Regions from separate parts of the Janthinobacterium sp. 13 genome, predicted to be linked through region 2. Evidence: predicted binding sites of a transcription regulator. Region 2 holds the regulator's gene; the other holds the start of a gene.
The links. The regulator FNR, encoded in region 2, switches genes on or off when oxygen is low (the NO sensors DNR and NnrR bind a similar motif). The targets are predictions, from matches to a motif close to TTGATNNNNATCAA.

Region 1 (8,057 bases), 1.3 Mb from region 2:
CCCTGCTGCTCGTCGACGCGGTCGTCGGCCTGCTGCTGATGGCCCTGGGACAAATCAGCTCGGCCTGGCAAGGCGCGGCCCTGCTGGCCGTGACAGGGTTGCTCGGCGGCTACTTGCAGGTGGCCATCTTTACGTGGATACAGCGGCGCGTGGCGCCCGCCATGCTGGGCCGGGCGATGGCCCTGTTCATGGGCATCTTCCTGGGACTGGCGCCGCTGTCGGCGGCGGCCACGGGTGCGCTGCTGCGCCACCTGAGCGTTGGCGAGCTGTTCTGCGGCGGCGGCGCCCTGCTGCTGGCCGCCGCCGTGGCGGCCGCATTATTTACCGCCATCCCGCGCATCGCGGGACCGGAAGCGATTACCCAAACGATATCGGAGAAGTAAAACATGGACAAGACACGACAGGCAACATTGAAAGCGCACTACCGGCAACAGCCACCGCCGCTGGGCATCATCGCCTTGCGGCACTTGCCCAGCGGGCGCACCTTGCTCGACAGCAGCCGCAACGCGCCCGGCATGCTGAACCGGCACCGCTTCGAGCTGAACCTGGGCAAGCACCGCAACGCCCTGCTGCAGGCGGACTGGCGGCGCGATGGCGCGGCGGCCTTTTCCTGCGCCGTCATCGATACGCTCAAGCTGCCCGACGACCCCGCCTTCGATGCGGACGCCGAACTGGGCGCCCTGCTGGAACTGCACCGCGCACAGTGGCTGGAGCAAGGCCAGCCGCTGTATTGAGCGGCATTGCTTTACACTTGCGCACTCAAGCATTTCGCAATGGATAAAATGGACGCCATGAACGATCACACTCTCCCGTCGCCGGACGCCGACGGCGCGCTGGACTTTTGCCTGCGCCTGGCGCGCGCCCAGGCGCTCATCGTGCGCCGCTTCGACAGCGCCCTGGGCAATTTGCATGGCCTGAGCTTCAGCGACTATCAATTGCTGTACCAGCTGCAGCGCGCGCCCGGTGCGCGCCTGCGCCGCATCGACCTGGCCGAGCGCCTGGCGTTGACGGCCTCCGGCGTCACGCGTTCCTTGATGCCTCTGGAAAAGATTGGCCTGGTGGCGCGCCAGGCCGATGCGCGCGACGCCCGCGTCGGCTATGCCGTGCTGACTGCCGCCGGCCAGGAATTGCTGGGACATGCGAGCGCCACCGCGCAGGCGGTGGGGCGCGAATTGCTGCAGGATGCACCGGCAGAACAGCTGGGAGCGCTTTCAGCCCTCCTGGGCCGGCTGGCCGGCTGACGACGCTACACGAGCGCCAGCCTGCGCAGGCGCCGCGTCGATGGCCAGTGTTCCACGCCCGCTTCGGCGCGGATGGCGGCGCAGCCCGCCAACACCCGCTCGATGGCCGCCCCGTCGAGCCCCGCATTGAGGGTCAGGCGCACGAGGGCGCGGTTCTTCGCCGTTGCCGGGGCGCAAAACATGGCGCCGTAAATGCCTTGCCGTTCCAGCGCCTGGCGCAGGACCAGGGTGGCCGGTTCGCCGCCCGCTTCCAGCGCCACGATCTGCTCCGTGCCATCGCTGACGTTGTAGCCCAGTTCGCGCAAGCCTTCGCGCACCTGCAGCGTATGGCGTTGCAGGGTGGCGCGCCGTCCATCGGCGGCCATGATGAAATCGAGCGCCGCGCCCAGCCACGCCAGCTCGTGGGCCAGCAAACAGGAACTGAAGATGGCGGGCCGCGATTCGGACAAAAAATAGCCCTTGAAGCGGCTGGAACAGCTGATGAAACCGGCCCGGCCCGCGAAAGCCTTGGCCAGCGACGCCGTGCGGAAATGCACGCGGTGGCCCAGTCCCCACGCTTCCACCAGGCCCGCACCCTGCGGGCCGTGCGTGCCCAGCGAGTGCGACTCGTCGACCACCACCACGCAGTCGCTGCGCTCGGCGATGTCGAGCAATTCCAGCAGCGGCGCCAGGCTGCCGTTGGTGCTGTACAGGGCGTCGACGACGATCACGCCGCGGCCATGCTTTTCCACTTGCCGCCGCAAGTGCGTCATGTCGTTGTGCAGGAAGGGCACGGCCTGGGCCTGCGCCGACAGCACGCCTTCCCACAGCGAGGCGTGGGCCTGCATGTCGAGGTAGACGGGAATGCCGGGGCTGGCGATGCACTGGATCAGCCCGACGTTGGCCGCCATGCCGGACTGTGCCAGGATGCCGTCCTCGCTGCCCATGAAGCGGGCCAGCCGGCTTTCCAGCCGGTGCTGTTCGCTGCCTTCCTGCAAGTACACGGCCGACATCAGCATGCCGCCCGCATGCGCCTGCAGGGACGCCACCTGGGCCGCCACCAGCGCCGGCTCGGCGGCGATGGACAGGTAGTCATTGCCAGCCAGGAAAATGGCATGGGCGGGTGTCGGTTGCCAGGCATGGGGATGCTGGCCGCCCAGCAGCTTTTCGATGCGCGTGACGTGGTGCGCATCCATGCGCCGCACGATGTAGTCTGGCAAGCAGTGTTCTGCGCGGACGAAGGATGGGGCGTGCAAGCTGGTAGCGATGGTCATGAGTTTTCTCCTAGGGAAAGGTTTGCTGCGGCTTAAAGCCTTGACCGTCTCGCGAACCCATCCATTGACGTATATCAATGTCCGATGAGATACCCGTTCAACCAGGAAAATTTACGCGATGATAATGTTCTGAAGAGAATCAAGGCAGAGTCATGACGCAGCAATTGCAAGGACGATGGACACACTGGCGCAGGCGCCTGCTCCATTCGCTGCTGCATGAACGCATGCCCCATGAAAACCTGGCCGGCAGGGTCGCCATGCTGGCCGCCGTGGGCACGGTGGCGATGCCGCTGTACTACCTGCTGTGGAATTACTTTTTTCCGCAAGCCTATGGAAACCTGACCTTGCGCCTGACGGGCGTGGGCATCTGCGCGGTCGGCCTGTTTGCGCGCCACTTCTCGGCCCGCTGGCTGTCGCGCTACCTGCTGTTCGCGCTCAGCTACATCCTGCCCTTCTTCTTTACCTTCATGTTTCTGATGAACCACGCGTCGTCCATCTGGAGCGAATCGCTGCTGATCGGCCTCGTCGTGCTGTTTCATTTCGAAACGAAGCTGGCTTGCCGCGCCTACCTGATCGGCACCAGCACCGCCTGCCTGGCCGTCATCCTGCAGGGAGAAGGCGACTTCCTGCTGCAGCGTGAAGTGCTGCAGCAACTGCCCGTGCACTGGTTCACCATAGCCGCGCTGTCCGTGGTGAAAGTGGGCAGCAAGGTGCTGGAACTGGAACGGCTGGCCGGCCTGTCCGCCGGGCTCGGTTCCGTGGCACACGAACTGCGCACGCCGCTGACCAGCGTGGAAGCCAATGTGCGGGGCATGCGCCGGCTGCTGCCGCAACTGGCCGATCAGGCGCACGACTTGCCGCCGCTGCAGGAAGCCCTGTCGCGCATTCAGTTCGAAGTGCGCCACATGCAGCACATGATCGATTTGTTCCTGATGAGCGCCAGCGCCGTGAACCGCAACCTGCAGCCCAGCCAGGCGCTGTCGATGCTGGCGATGGTGAATTCCGTGCTGAAGCGCTACCCATTCACCGGCAACAGCCAGCGCAGCCGCGTCAAGGTGGACGTGCGCGCCGACTTCCAGTTCGCCGGCCAGGACGAACTGTGCGTGGTGATCTTGCTGAACCTGCTGAGAAACGCGCTGAAAGCCATCCAGCGGGCCGGCAAGGGCCGCGTGCGCATCATCATCGACGGCGCCCGCCCCGTGCCCAGGCTGCTGTTCATCGACACGGGCTGCGGCATCGCGAAAAACCGCCTGCCGCTGATCTTCGAGCGTTTTTATTCGTATCCCGTGCACAACGGCAGCGGCATCGGCCTGGCCCTGTGCCGGCAGATCATCACGGCCTGGCAGGCGCGCATCCGCTGCGTGTCGCGCGAGCATGCGTATGCGATTTTCATCCTGGAATTTCCCCAGCCCCTGCCTGCCCGCTTACAACCCTCTTCCCCCGCAAGGTGATGCATGCAACTGCCCGTCTACTCCCATCCGACCCTGACCGTATTGATCGATGACAGCGATTCCTTCCTGAAAAGCCTGGCGTTCCAGCTCGATCCCGCGCTGGCGCGTCTGACCTTTCATGACACCAGCAGCGCGCTGCACTGGCTGCGCCACAGCACGCAGCCGGGCGAGACGCCGCTGCACGTCAATTTCGACACGCAAAACCTGCCGCGCGACCAGCGCAACGTGGCGCTCGACCTCGAACGCATCTGGCGCATCAGCGGCCAGGCGCAACGCTTTGCCGTGCCTTCCGTGCTGGTGGTCGATTATTCGATGCCGCAGATGAATGGCCTGGAATTCTGCCAGGCCGTGCGTGACTTGCCGTGCAAGAAGATTTTATTTACGGGCGCGGCCGATGAAAAAGTGGCCGTGACGGCCTTCAACCGGGGCTTGATCGACCGCTACGTCAAGAAGAGCGACGACGATGCGCTCGATATACTGGAACAGGAAATCGTTTCCCTGCAACGCGAATTCTTCCTGCAGCAGTCGGACACGGTGCGCGACTTGCTATTGCTGCATGACTATAGTTTCCTGCAAGACGAAGCCATGGCCGCCGTCGTGCAAGAGCTGTGCCGGCGCCATGGCTTCGTCGAGTTCTATATTTTCCCGAATCCCTGCGGCATCCTGTTTTTCACGCGCGACGGCCAGGCCCGCCTGATGATCATCGAGACGGAACGCAGCCTGCACACGCAGTACGAAATGGCGCGCGACAGCGACGCGCCCGAGTCCCTGCTGCTGGCCTTGCTGGAAATGCGCGTGATCCCGTACTTTTCCGATGCCGACAGCGACGGCATGTATGCGGCGCACATCGGCGAAAACTGGTTCCGCTACTGCGCCGCGCCGACCATCTGCCTGGGACGCGAAACCTACTTCTGGGCCCTGTTCGACGTGCCGCCGCACCAGCTGGGACAGCCGGTCATGTCCTACGCGCAATTTTTACGCGCGCAGGCGGACGACAGCGTGGGCGCCTAGTCCTTAGCTTTCCCGCAAGGTTTGCAGCGGCGGATGTTTCAGCACATTGCGCAAGCCCAGCCAGCCGCCGGCGATCGCGCACAGGGCGCCGGCCAGCAAGCCAAAGGCCCACACGCCGGGCGCGAAGCTCCAGGCGAACTTGAACTGGTACGTGGCCAGCGCCCAGCCCATGGCCGCCGCGCCCGAGGCCGCCAGCAGGCCGGCCAGCGCGCCGACGAGGGAAAACTCGATCAGCTGCGCCTGCGCCAGCTGGCGCCGCGTGGCGCCCAGCGCGCGCAGCAGGCCCGCTTCGCGCGTGCGCTCGTCCTGCGACCCCATCAAGGCCGCATACAGCACCAGCAAGCCCGAGGCCAGGGTAAAGGCAAAGAGGAATTCGACGGCCGTCACCACCTGGTCCAGCACGCCCTGGATTTGCTTGAGCACGCCGCCCACGTCGACCACCGTCAGGTTCGGGTAGTCGCGCAGCAAGGCATTGCCCAGGTCCGCCTGCGCGGGCGGCAGGTGGAACGCCGTGATCCACGTCTGCGGCGTGTCCGCCATGGCGGCCGGGTTGATGATGACAAAGAAATTGACGCGCATCGAGCCCCATTCCAGCTTGCGCAAACTGGTAATGGCCGCTTCCACGGGCTGGCCGGCGATGTCGAAGCGCAGCTTGTCGCCCAGCTTCAGCTTCAGGGTCTTGGCGATGCCCTCTTCCACCGACGCTTCGGCAGGTGCGCCCGGCGCATTGCTGAACCACTTGCCGGCCACCAGCTTGTTTTCTTCCTGCATCGCGGCCATCGTCGACAGGTTGAATTCCCGGTCGGCCAGGCCCTTGGCGCGGTCATCCTCGTAGGTGGTTTCCGTGATGGCGTTGCCGTTCACGGCCACCAGGCGCCCACGTATCATCGGATACAAGGGCGCATTGGCCACGCCGGCCTGGGCCAGGCGCGCGGCGATCGGGTCTTTTTGTTCCGGCAGGATATTGATCATGAAGCGGTTCGGCGCGTCCGGCGGCGTGGCGTTGCGCCAGGCCACCATCAAGTCGCCGCGCACCACCGTCAGCAGCAGCAAGGCCATCAGGCCCAGGGCCAGGGACACCACCTGGATGACGGTGGCGCCCGGGCGGCGCTGCAGGGACGTGACGGCAAAGCGCCAGCCCTGGTGATTGAAGGCGCCGCGCAGGGTTTTCAGCGAGCGGATACCCAGCCAGCCGGCCAGGCCGAACAGGGCGAAGCCGCCCAGGAAGCCGGCCGCCGTCAGCAGGGCCAGTTTCACGTCGCCCGCTTGCCACAGGAGCAGCACGACGAAGGCGGCGATGCCCAGGCCGTAGGTGGCCAGGGCCAGCGCCTGCGGCGGCTCCTGCTCGCGGCGGATCACGCGGTTATGGGGAACATTGCGCAACTGCAAAATCGGCGGCAAGGCAAAACCCAGCAGCAACAGCATGCCGGTAGCCACGCCTTGCAGGGCGGGCAACATGGACACGGGCGGCAAGTCGCTCTGCACCAGCTTGCCCAGCAGTTCCAGCAGCACCAGGTGGCCGCCGAAACCCACCATCACGCCGACCACGCTGCCGGCCAGTCCCACCAATAAGAATTCGATCACGTACACGGCCGTGACCTGGTTTTGCGTCTGCCCCAGGCAGCGCAGCATGGCGCAGGCGTCCAGGTGGCGCAGCATGAAGCGGCGCGCCGCCATGGCCACGGCGACGGCCGCCAGCATGGCCGACAGCAAGCCGACGAGGGACAGAAAACGGTCGGCGCGGTCCAGCGTCGATTGCATCTGCGGGCTGCCCGATTCCAGCGATTCGATGCGCACGCCTTTGATGGCTTGCGTCTTGATCTGGCTTTCCAGCCAGGCTTGATATTGCGCAAGCTCGCCCGCCTTGGCGGGCGGCGCCGACAACAGCAAGCGGTACGACACGCGCGAGCCGTTCTGCACCAGCGCCGTGGCGGCCAGGTCGCTCAAGGGCAGCATCACGCGGGGAGCGAAGTTGAGGAAGGACGCGCCGCGGTCCGGCTCGCTGGCGATCAGTTGCGTGACGGTAAACGCCTTGTCGCCCAGGGTCAGCGTATCGCCCAGTTTCGCATTCAGGCTGGACAGGATGGCCGCATCGACCCACAGGGTGCCGGGCGCCGGCACCTGGCTGGTCGGTTGGCCGACGGCATCCTGCGCTTCGCTGAGCTTGGTCGTGATTTTCAGCTTGCCCCGCTGCGGGTAGCCGGGCGAGACGGCCTTGATGGAGGCCAGCTGCGACAGCGATTGCTCGCCCTCGCCCGCCTGCGCCATGCTGGGAAACGTCACCGTGTCGGCCAGGATGAAGCCGCGCTTCTGCGCCTCCGCGCGCCAGGCCGCATTGACGGGCTGGTCGGCGCTGATGACCAGGTCGGCCCCCAGCAGCTGGTGCGCGTCGCGGTTCAGGCCCGCGCGCAGGCGGTCGACGAAGAAGCCGACGGCCGACAGGGCCGCCACGGCGACGATCAGCGCGACGAGCAGGAAACGCAGTTGCCCGGCGCGCCAGTCGCGGCCGGTCATTTTCAGGGAGAGGCGGAACATGGGCGGCGGGTCTTTATAGAGTTACTGCGCGCTGCCGTGGGCGGCGGCGTGCTGCGCGAAATACGCATCGACGGTAGCGAGGAAGGCGTCTTTCTGCGCCTGCGGCAGGAAGGCGGCGATGAAACCGTTGCGCGCCAGGCGTTGCGCGTGGGATAGGCCCAGCGGCAGCGCATCGAAGATGGCGTCGAAATTGTCGTTCATGTAGCCGCCGAAATACGCGGGATCGTCCGAGTTCACCGTCACCAGCAGGCCCGCGTCGAGCAATTGCACCAGGTTATGGTCATGCATCTGGTCGAACACGCGCAGCTTGGTGTTCGACAGGGGGCAGACGGTCAGGGCGATCTGTTCGCGCGCCAGGCGGGCCGTCAAGTCCGCGTCTTCCAGGCAGCGCACGCCGTGGTCGATGCGTTCGACCTGCAAGTCGTCGAGCGCCGTGCGGATGTAGGCCGGCGGGCCTTCCTCGCCCGCGTGGGCCACCAGGTGCAGGCCCAGTTCGCGGCAGCGGGCAAACACGCGCGAGAATTTCTCGGGCGGATTGCCCACTTCCGAGGAATCGAGGCCGATGC
Region 2 (8,057 bases):
AGGAGCATAACCATGGCTGACTTTACCAATGGCTTCTGGAATATCTACATCATCGTGCTGTCCCTGCTGGGCATCATCGGCTGCGGCGTGCTGCTGTACTCGCAGTCGAAAATCAAAGTGGTCGAGGGCGCCCCTGCTGACGGCACCACGGGCCACGTCTGGGACGAGGACTTGAAGGAACTCAATACGCCGATGCCGCGCTGGTGGATGTGGTTGTTCTACATCACCATCGTCTTCTCGCTGGCCTACCTGTTCCTGTATCCGGGCCTGGGCAACTATGCCGGCAGCCTGGGCTGGAAATCGACGGGCCAGTACGAGGAAGAGCTGAAGAAGGCGGAAGCCGACTACGGTCCCCTGTTCAACAAGTACCTGAGCCAGGACTTGAAGACGGTGGCCGCCGATCCGCAGGCGCAAGCCATCGGCCAGCGCCTGTTCCTGACCTACTGCGCGCAATGCCACGGTTCGGATGCGCGCGGCAACAAGGGCTTCCCCAACCTGACGGACAAGGACTGGCTGTATGGCGGCGAACCCGACATCATCAAGACCACCATCATGCACGGCCGCAATGGGCAAATGCCACCGATGGGCGCCGCCCTGGGCTCCGAAAAGGATGTCGAGAACGTGGCCCATTATGTGCTGAGCCTGTCCGGCTCGACCTCGGATCCCGTCAAGTCCGTGCTGGGCAAGGCCAAGTTCGGTGCCTGCATGGCCTGTCATGGCGCCGATGCCAAGGGTAACCAGATGCTGGGCGCGCCGAACCTGACGGACAAGACCTGGCTGTACGGCGGCAGCGCCGACACCATCATGGAAACCGTACGCAAGGGACGCAGCAACACCATGCCGGCCTTCAGCGATTTCCTCGGCGAATCCAAGGTACACGTGCTGTCGGCGTATGTCTGGAGCCTGTCGAATCCGCAGGCACCCGCAAAGTAAAAATGGAACCTCAAGTCATCAAGATGTATGCGGCCCGCGAGCAAATCTACCCTCGCGAGGCCAAAGGACGCTACGCTACCTGGCGATGGGTATGCGTATGGCTTACCCAGCTCGCGTTCTACGGCTTGCCGTGGTTGACCTGGAATGGCAGGCAAGCCCTGCTGTTCGATTTGACCACGCGCAAGTTCTACATTTTCGGCGTCGTGCTGTGGCCCCAGGATTTCATCTATCTGGCGGCCCTGCTGATCATCTGTGCGTATTTGTTGTTCCTCGTCACGGCCATTGCCGGGCGGGTGTGGTGCGGGTTCTCTTGCCCGCAAACGGTATACACGGAAATTTTCCTGTGGGTCGAACGCCGCATCGAGGGCACGCGCAGTGCGCGCATGGCCCTCGACAAGCAGGGCCCCTCCGTGCGCAAGGCGTTCAAGAAGACGGCCAAGCACCTGGTATGGGGCGCCATCGCCCTGTGGACGGGCTTTACCTTTGTCGGCTACTTCACGCCGATCAAGGAACTGGCGCAGTCGGTGACCACGCTGAACTTCGGTCCCTGGGAATGGTTCTGGGTCTTGTTCTACAGTCTGGCAACCTACGGCAACGCGGGCTGGCTGCGCGAGCAGGTGTGCAAATACATGTGCCCCTACGCGCGCTTCCAGAGCGCCATGTTCGACCAGGACACCCTGATCATCACCTACGATGCCAAGCGCGGCGAACCACGTGGCGCCATGAGCAAGAAGGCCGGCAACAACGACAAGCTGGGCGATTGCATCGACTGTACCCTGTGCGTGCAGGTGTGTCCGACCGGTATCGATATCCGTAACGGCCTGCAGTATGAATGCATCGGTTGCGCCGCTTGCGTCGATGCCTGCAACAGCGTGATGGACAAGGTCGACCGGCCACGGGGACTGGTACGCTACAGTACCGACCATGCGATGGAAAACAACTTCAATTCGAAGCAGATACGCCAGCGCGCCATGCGCCCGCGCGTCTTGATCTACACGTCCATCCTGGCCCTGATCATCATCGCCGTGTGTACTTCGCTGGCCCTGCGCACGCCCCTGAAAATGGACGTGATCCGCGACCGCGGTTCGATGGGACGCGAAGTGGAAGACGGCATGATCGAAAACGTCTACCGCCTGCAGATCATGAACACGTCGGAGCAAAGCCAGCATTTCAAAATCAGCGCTTCCGGCTTGCCGGGCCTGACCTTGCTGACGCGCGAAGAAGTGACCTTGCAGCCGACGGAAACGCTGGGTTGGCCGATCCGCCTGCGCGTGCCGCACGGCGTGGGAGAGAAGGGCTCGAACAAGATTGCGATCGAATTGCAATCTCTGGACGACCCATCGCTGCATGTGCGTGAAAGCGCGGTATTCATCGTGCCACGTTAACAAGGAAAGGCGGACGGGGACCGGGTGCCCTCGCCGCCGCCACGAAGTTGCAGGAAGGCCGGTCCCCATGCGGGGACTGGCTGATTAAACAGGAGAAATACCATGTCCGACAGTCTGAAACTGCAAGCACCCGTTGCACCGTGGTACAAGCATCGCTGGCCATGGCTGCTGATGATCGGCCCCGGCCTGTCCGTGGTCGTCGGCAGCTTCATGGGCTATATCGCGTTTACGCAGCCCGATGCGCTGGTGGTGGGCGATTATTACAAGCAGGGCAAGGCGATCAACCAGGATTTGAAGCGCGACACGATCGCCAGCGACCTGGCGATGGATACGCGCCTGTCGTATGACGTCGCTGCAGCGCGCCTGACCGGTTCCGTGCACAGCTTCGGCAAGGCCTATCAGGCGCCTTTGCAGTTGCACCTGGCGCATGCGACCCTGCCGGAAAAGGATATCAAGGTGCTGGTGCAGCCCGACGCAGCCGGCAATTTTTCCGTGGCGCTGCCGATGCTCGAGCGCAGCCGCTGGCAAGTGCTGGTGGAAAACGACAAACGCGAGTGGCGCCTGTCCGGCATCTGGACCTGGCCCCTGCAACGCAGCATCGCGCTGCATGCGGACGAGGAACTGTAAGTCTTATTTGCAGACGTCCGTGCCAGCCGTAATGGCTTTTAACTTGGCCGGCTGCAGGATTTCAATTTCCCGGTTGGAGACGCGCAGCCAGCCTTCCTTCTTGAACTTCGACAGCAGGCGGCTGACGCTCTCGATGGTCAGGCCCAGGTAGTTGCCGATTTCCTCGCGCGACATGCGCAGCTGGAAATTGCTGCCCGAATAGCCGCGCGCTTCATAGCGCGACGCCAGGTTGACGATGAAGGCGGCAAAGCGCTGCGTCGCCTGCATATTGCCCAGCAACAGCATGACGCTTTGCTCGCGCGTGATTTCCTGGCTCATCATGCGGTGGAAATGGCGCAGCAGGGTCGGCATGTTGCCCAGCAATTGTTCCAGGCTGGAAAACGGGATTTCACACACTTCGCTGTCTTCCAGCGCCACCGCGTTACAGTGGTGGCGGTCGGCGCTGATGGCGTCCATGCCCAGCAGTTCACCCGCCATCTGGAAGCCCGTCACCTGCTCTTCGCCGCCCGGATTGATCTGGTACGTCTTGAAATGCCCTAGGCGGATCGCATACAGGTTCTGGAACGAGTCGCCGATACGGAACAGCGAGGCGCCGCGCACGATCTTGCGGCGGCGGCCGATGATCTGGTCCAGCCTGTCCATGTCGCCCACATCGAGGCCCATCGGCAGGCACAATTGATGCATGCTGCAGGTCGAGCATCGCGCACGCAACGCCTCCACGTTCACGGTGGGCAAGGTTGGAGTGAGTAGCGCTTCAGTCATGTCGGTACCTTTTAGAAAATGCAACAACAAGTTTACTGCATACAGCCGCATACAGGGTTGCCGTATGCCAATTTCACCGTAAATTCGGCGAATAAACGACGTCCAGCCTTTAATTATATGGCAACATCGTCAAAAGCCCGCACGGGGCGGGCAATTTGCGCGGCGGCGCTTGCCAAGCTGGGGCATTGATAGGAAAATTCCTGACAGCATTATCTGCCGCCTGTGCCGCCCGGTACTGAAAAGGAAATCATGAAGCCTCTCGGCATTAAAGCAAAAGTCGCGCTGGCCACCAGCCTGACCTCGATCGCCATGATCGCGCTGGTCACCATGATCCAGGTGCAGCACATGCGCGACGACTTCACCCGAGTACTGCTGAGCCAGCAATCGTCCCTGATCACCCGCACCGCCGCCGAACTCGACGACAAGCTGGGCATGCTGCTGCAGATCGTCACCCTGACGGCCCGACAGCAGCCGCCGGAATTGATCGCCCGGCCCGCCCAATTGCGCGAATACTATTCGCGCCGCTCGATGCTGGTGCTGTTCGATGACGTGCTGGTGCTCGACGCGCATGGCGCCGTCGTGGCCGACATGCCGGAGGTGGCGGGGCGCGCCGGCATCAACGTCGCCGAGCGCGAGTATTTCCAGACCGTCCTGCGCACGCGCCAGCCCATGATCACCGAACCGATGCTGGGCAAGTCGAGCGGCATGCCCATCGTGCAGATGGTGGCGCCCGTGCTGGCCGCCGATGGCCAGGTGGCCGGCGTGGTGATCGGCGTGCTGCGCCTGTACAAGGACAACCTGCTGGGCCGCCTGCGCTCGGAAAAGATCGGCAAGAGCGGCTATTACTTCATCCTCACGCGCGGCGCCGTGCCGCGCTACGTGCTGCACCCCGATACCAGCCGCTTGCTGCAACCGCGCAAGCCGAACGCCAACCTGACGACGACCCAGCTGCTGAAGGAAGATGGCGAAGGCAGCATGGTCAGCACCAACAGCCGCGGCATCACGGCCGTCAACAGCTTCAAGCGCCTGAAATCCGTGAACTGGCTGCTGGCCGCCTCGCTCCCCGTCGAGGATGCATTCGAACCGTTCGATGGCGTGCTGTACCGGCTGGTGCTGTGGAGCATCCTCGCCTCGCTGCTGGCCGCCTTCGTGCTGGGCTGGGTCACCGTGCGCCTGCTGTCGCCGCTGGTGCGCCTGCGCGACACCCTGCAAGCCCTGCGCACCAGCGGCAGCCGCTTCACGCCCGTGCCGGTACAGCAACGCGACGAGATCGGCGAACTGACGGAAGCGTTCAACGGCCTGATGAGCGAACGCGACCGCCTGCAGCAGGAACTCGAATCGCGCGCGGCGGAGCTGGAACAGGAACGCGACCGGGCCGAGGCGGCCAACCGCGCGAAGAGCGATTTCGTGGCCAACATGAGCCATGAAATCCGCACGCCCCTCAATGCCGTGCTGGGCATGGTGTATTTGCTGGGCAATACCAGGCTCGACACGGAACAACGCAAGTATCTGACCATGGTCAGAGTGGCGGGCCAGTCGCTGCTGGGCATCCTCAACGACGTGCTCGACTATTCGAAGATCGAGGCGCGGCGCATGGAATTGTCACCCGTCGAATTCGACCTCGACGAAGTCATGAATACCCTGGCCACGACGATGACGATGAATGCGGGCGAAAAGGAGCTGGAACTGGCCATCGCCGTCGAGCCCGACGTACCGCGGCGTCTCGTGGGCGACGCCCAGCGCCTGCAGCAAATCCTCGTCAACCTGGCCGGCAACGCCATCAAGTTCACGGAGAGCGGCGAAGTGGTGGTGGCCGTCAGCCTGGCCGAGAACGAAAACGGCCGCGCCTGGCTGCGCTTCGAGGTGCGCGACACGGGCATCGGCATGACGGAACTGCAGCAACAGCAGCTGTTTGCCGCGTTTTCCCAGGGCGACCAGAGCATCACGCGGCGCTTCGGCGGCACGGGCCTGGGCCTGGCCATCAGCAAGCAGCTGATCCACATGATGGGCGGCGACATCGCCGTCGCCAGCAGCGAAGGCAAGGGCAGCCGCTTCTGGTTCAGCGTGCCCTTCGAAATGCTGGCGCAGCCGGCCGAAACGCGGCGCACGCCGGCGCTGGGCCAGCTGCGCCTGCTGGTGGCCGACGACAACCGCACCACGCGCGAACTGATCGTCAAGCTGATCGAGGCGTGGGGCTGGCTGGCCGACGAAGTGGACTCCGGCTTTGCCGCCATCGAACTGTACCGCGAACGCCTGGCGCAGCAGCAACCGTACGACGTGGTGCTGGCCGACTGGCACATGCCCGTCATGGACGGTCTGGCCACGGCCAAGGCCATCCGCCAGGCGGCCAGCGGCCAGCGCCAGCCCATCGTGGTGATGGTCAACGCCTTCGCCCGCAACCACCTGGAAGAAATCTCCAGCGCGGCCGAGGCCGACGTCGTGCTGATGAAGCCGATCACGGGATCGAGCCTGTTCGACGCCCTGCACCAGGCGCTGATCGCCAAGGACGACGGCGGCGAGCAACGCATGCTGCACCAGCCGCTGGGCACGGAACTGGCCGGCGTGCATTTCCTGCTGGTGGAAGACAATCATTTGAACCAGGCCGTGGCGCGCGGCATCCTCGAACACATGGGCGCCACCCTGGACGTGGTGGGCGACGGCTTGCAAGCCGTGGAACGGCTGCGCACGGAAGCGCTGCGCTACGACATCGTGCTGATGGACATGCAGATGCCCGTCATGGACGGCTTCAGCGCCACCCACATCATCCGCACGGAACTGCGCTTGCACCTGCCCGTGATCGCCATGACGGCGGGCGTGCTGGCGTCCGAGCGCGAGCGCTGCATGACGGCCGGCATCAGCGATTTCATCGCCAAGCCCGTGGTGGTGGAAGAGATGATGGAAGTCATCCTGCGCCACCTGCCCAAGCGCCCGCAAGTACAGACGGCCGAGCCGGCACGCATCGCCGATGAGGAAGTGTTTTCCATGGCGCCGCTGATGCGCGTGATGGGACGCGATGCGAAGGGGCGCGGCGTGCTGCGGCGCATGGTGGAAGACGCGCTGAACAAGGGCATGACGCCCGTGCGCGACGCCGAAACGGCGTTGCAGGCGGGCCGCCACAGCGACGTGGCGCGCATCCTGCACAGCGTGCGCGGCTCCGTCGGCACCCTGGGCACGAAACGCCTGATCCGCGCCGCGTTCGCCACCGAGGAAGCCATCGATGCGGGCCGCCTGGACGAGGTGCCGGCGCTGCTGGCGCGCACGGCGCAGGAACTGGAACAGGCGCTGGCGGCGGCGGCCGATTGGTTGTCGCGCCTGCAGGATTAAATCAGGCGGGCACGCCCAGAATCACGCTGGACGCCTTGAAGATGGCCGTCACGTTGCTGCCGAGTTCGATGCCCAGGTCGGTGCTGCTCTGGTTGGTGATGATGGCGGCAATCGTGCCGCCGCGCGGCAGGTCCAGCACCACTTCCGTGTTGACGGCGCCCGTCTGCACGCGCGTCACGACCCCGGCCAGCTGGTTGCGCGCGGAAAAGCGCGCGCCCTGGCTGTCCGTCACGAGGATGATGGACGACGCCTTGATCAGCGCAAACGCTTCCGCGCCCGGCACCAGGCCCAGGCTCGCGCTGCTGCCCTGCGTGACGATGGCCACGATGTGCTGGCCACCGGGCAATTCCAGGGTGACTTCATCGTTGACGGCGCCCTGTTTCAGTTCGGTCACCTTGCCCAGGAATTGATTGCGTGCCGTGGTTTTCATGGCCATTCTCCGTATGAGTAAAAGATCGTCGGCGATGCCTTCCGCCTGGCTGCCCAGCTGGCGCAGGTAGCGGGCATGCTCGCGCTCGATGATACGGAAATTGTCGACCAGCTGGCGCCCCCGTGGCGTCAGCCGCGTGCCGCCGCCGCCCTTGCCGCCCGTCAAGCGCTCGACCAGCGGTTCGCCAGCCAGGTTGTTCATGGCGTCGATGGCGTCCCAGGCCGCCTTGTAGCTCATCTTCACAAGCTTGGCCGCCTGCGTAATGGAGCCGCACTCGGCGATGGCGCCCAGCAATTCCACCCGGCCGGCGCCGCCCAGGTTTTCTCCGCCCACCGTCATCCATACCGAGCCTTGCAGGCCGATTTCCGCTGCCGTTGATTTATCCAATGCGCTCACCCAATGTCTCTTCCATGCTATCAATTTGTCCGTCACGCAAGTAAAGCACATGTTCACCCAGAATGCGCGCATCTTCCGGATCATGTGTGATCAAGATCATGGGCACGTCCAGGCGCTGCTGCCACTGGCTCAACTCCAGGCGCATTTTGACACGCAGGGCCGGATCGAGGGCGGCAAACGGCTCGTCGAGCAGCAGCGCG

Region 1: a site for FNR is predicted at 2,559-2,572, ahead of cqsA (alpha-hydroxyketone-type quorum-sensing autoinducer synthase). Genes of this name have one in related genera too.

Annotation. Positions count from the first base shown of each region.
Region 1 is NZ_PEEQ01000001.1:4,424,280-4,432,336, reverse strand. Features, by position in the region: gene CLU94_RS19440 (MFS transporter) at 1-383, shown strand, start outside; gene CLU94_RS19435 (GIY-YIG nuclease family protein) at 387-734, shown strand; gene CLU94_RS19430 (MarR family winged helix-turn-helix transcriptional regulator) at 774-1,241, shown strand; gene cqsA (alpha-hydroxyketone-type quorum-sensing autoinducer synthase) at 1,247-2,494, opposite strand; gene CLU94_RS19420 (sensor histidine kinase) at 2,719-3,945, shown strand; gene CLU94_RS19415 (response regulator) at 3,949-4,956, shown strand; gene CLU94_RS19410 (ABC transporter permease) at 4,960-7,491, opposite strand; gene CLU94_RS19405 (adenosine deaminase) at 7,513-8,057, opposite strand, start outside.
Region 2 is NZ_PEEQ01000001.1:3,074,939-3,082,995, reverse strand. Features, by position in the region: gene CLU94_RS13610 (cbb3-type cytochrome oxidase subunit 3) at 1-20, shown strand, start outside; gene ccoP (cytochrome-c oxidase, cbb3-type subunit III) at 13-933, shown strand; gene ccoG (cytochrome c oxidase accessory protein CcoG) at 936-2,318, shown strand; gene CLU94_RS13595 (FixH family protein) at 2,421-2,945, shown strand; gene fnr (fumarate/nitrate reduction transcriptional regulator Fnr) at 2,949-3,707, opposite strand; gene CLU94_RS13585 (response regulator) at 3,957-7,031, shown strand; gene CLU94_RS13580 (TOBE domain-containing protein) at 7,033-7,800, opposite strand; gene CLU94_RS13575 (sulfate/molybdate ABC transporter ATP-binding protein) at 7,841-8,057, opposite strand, start outside.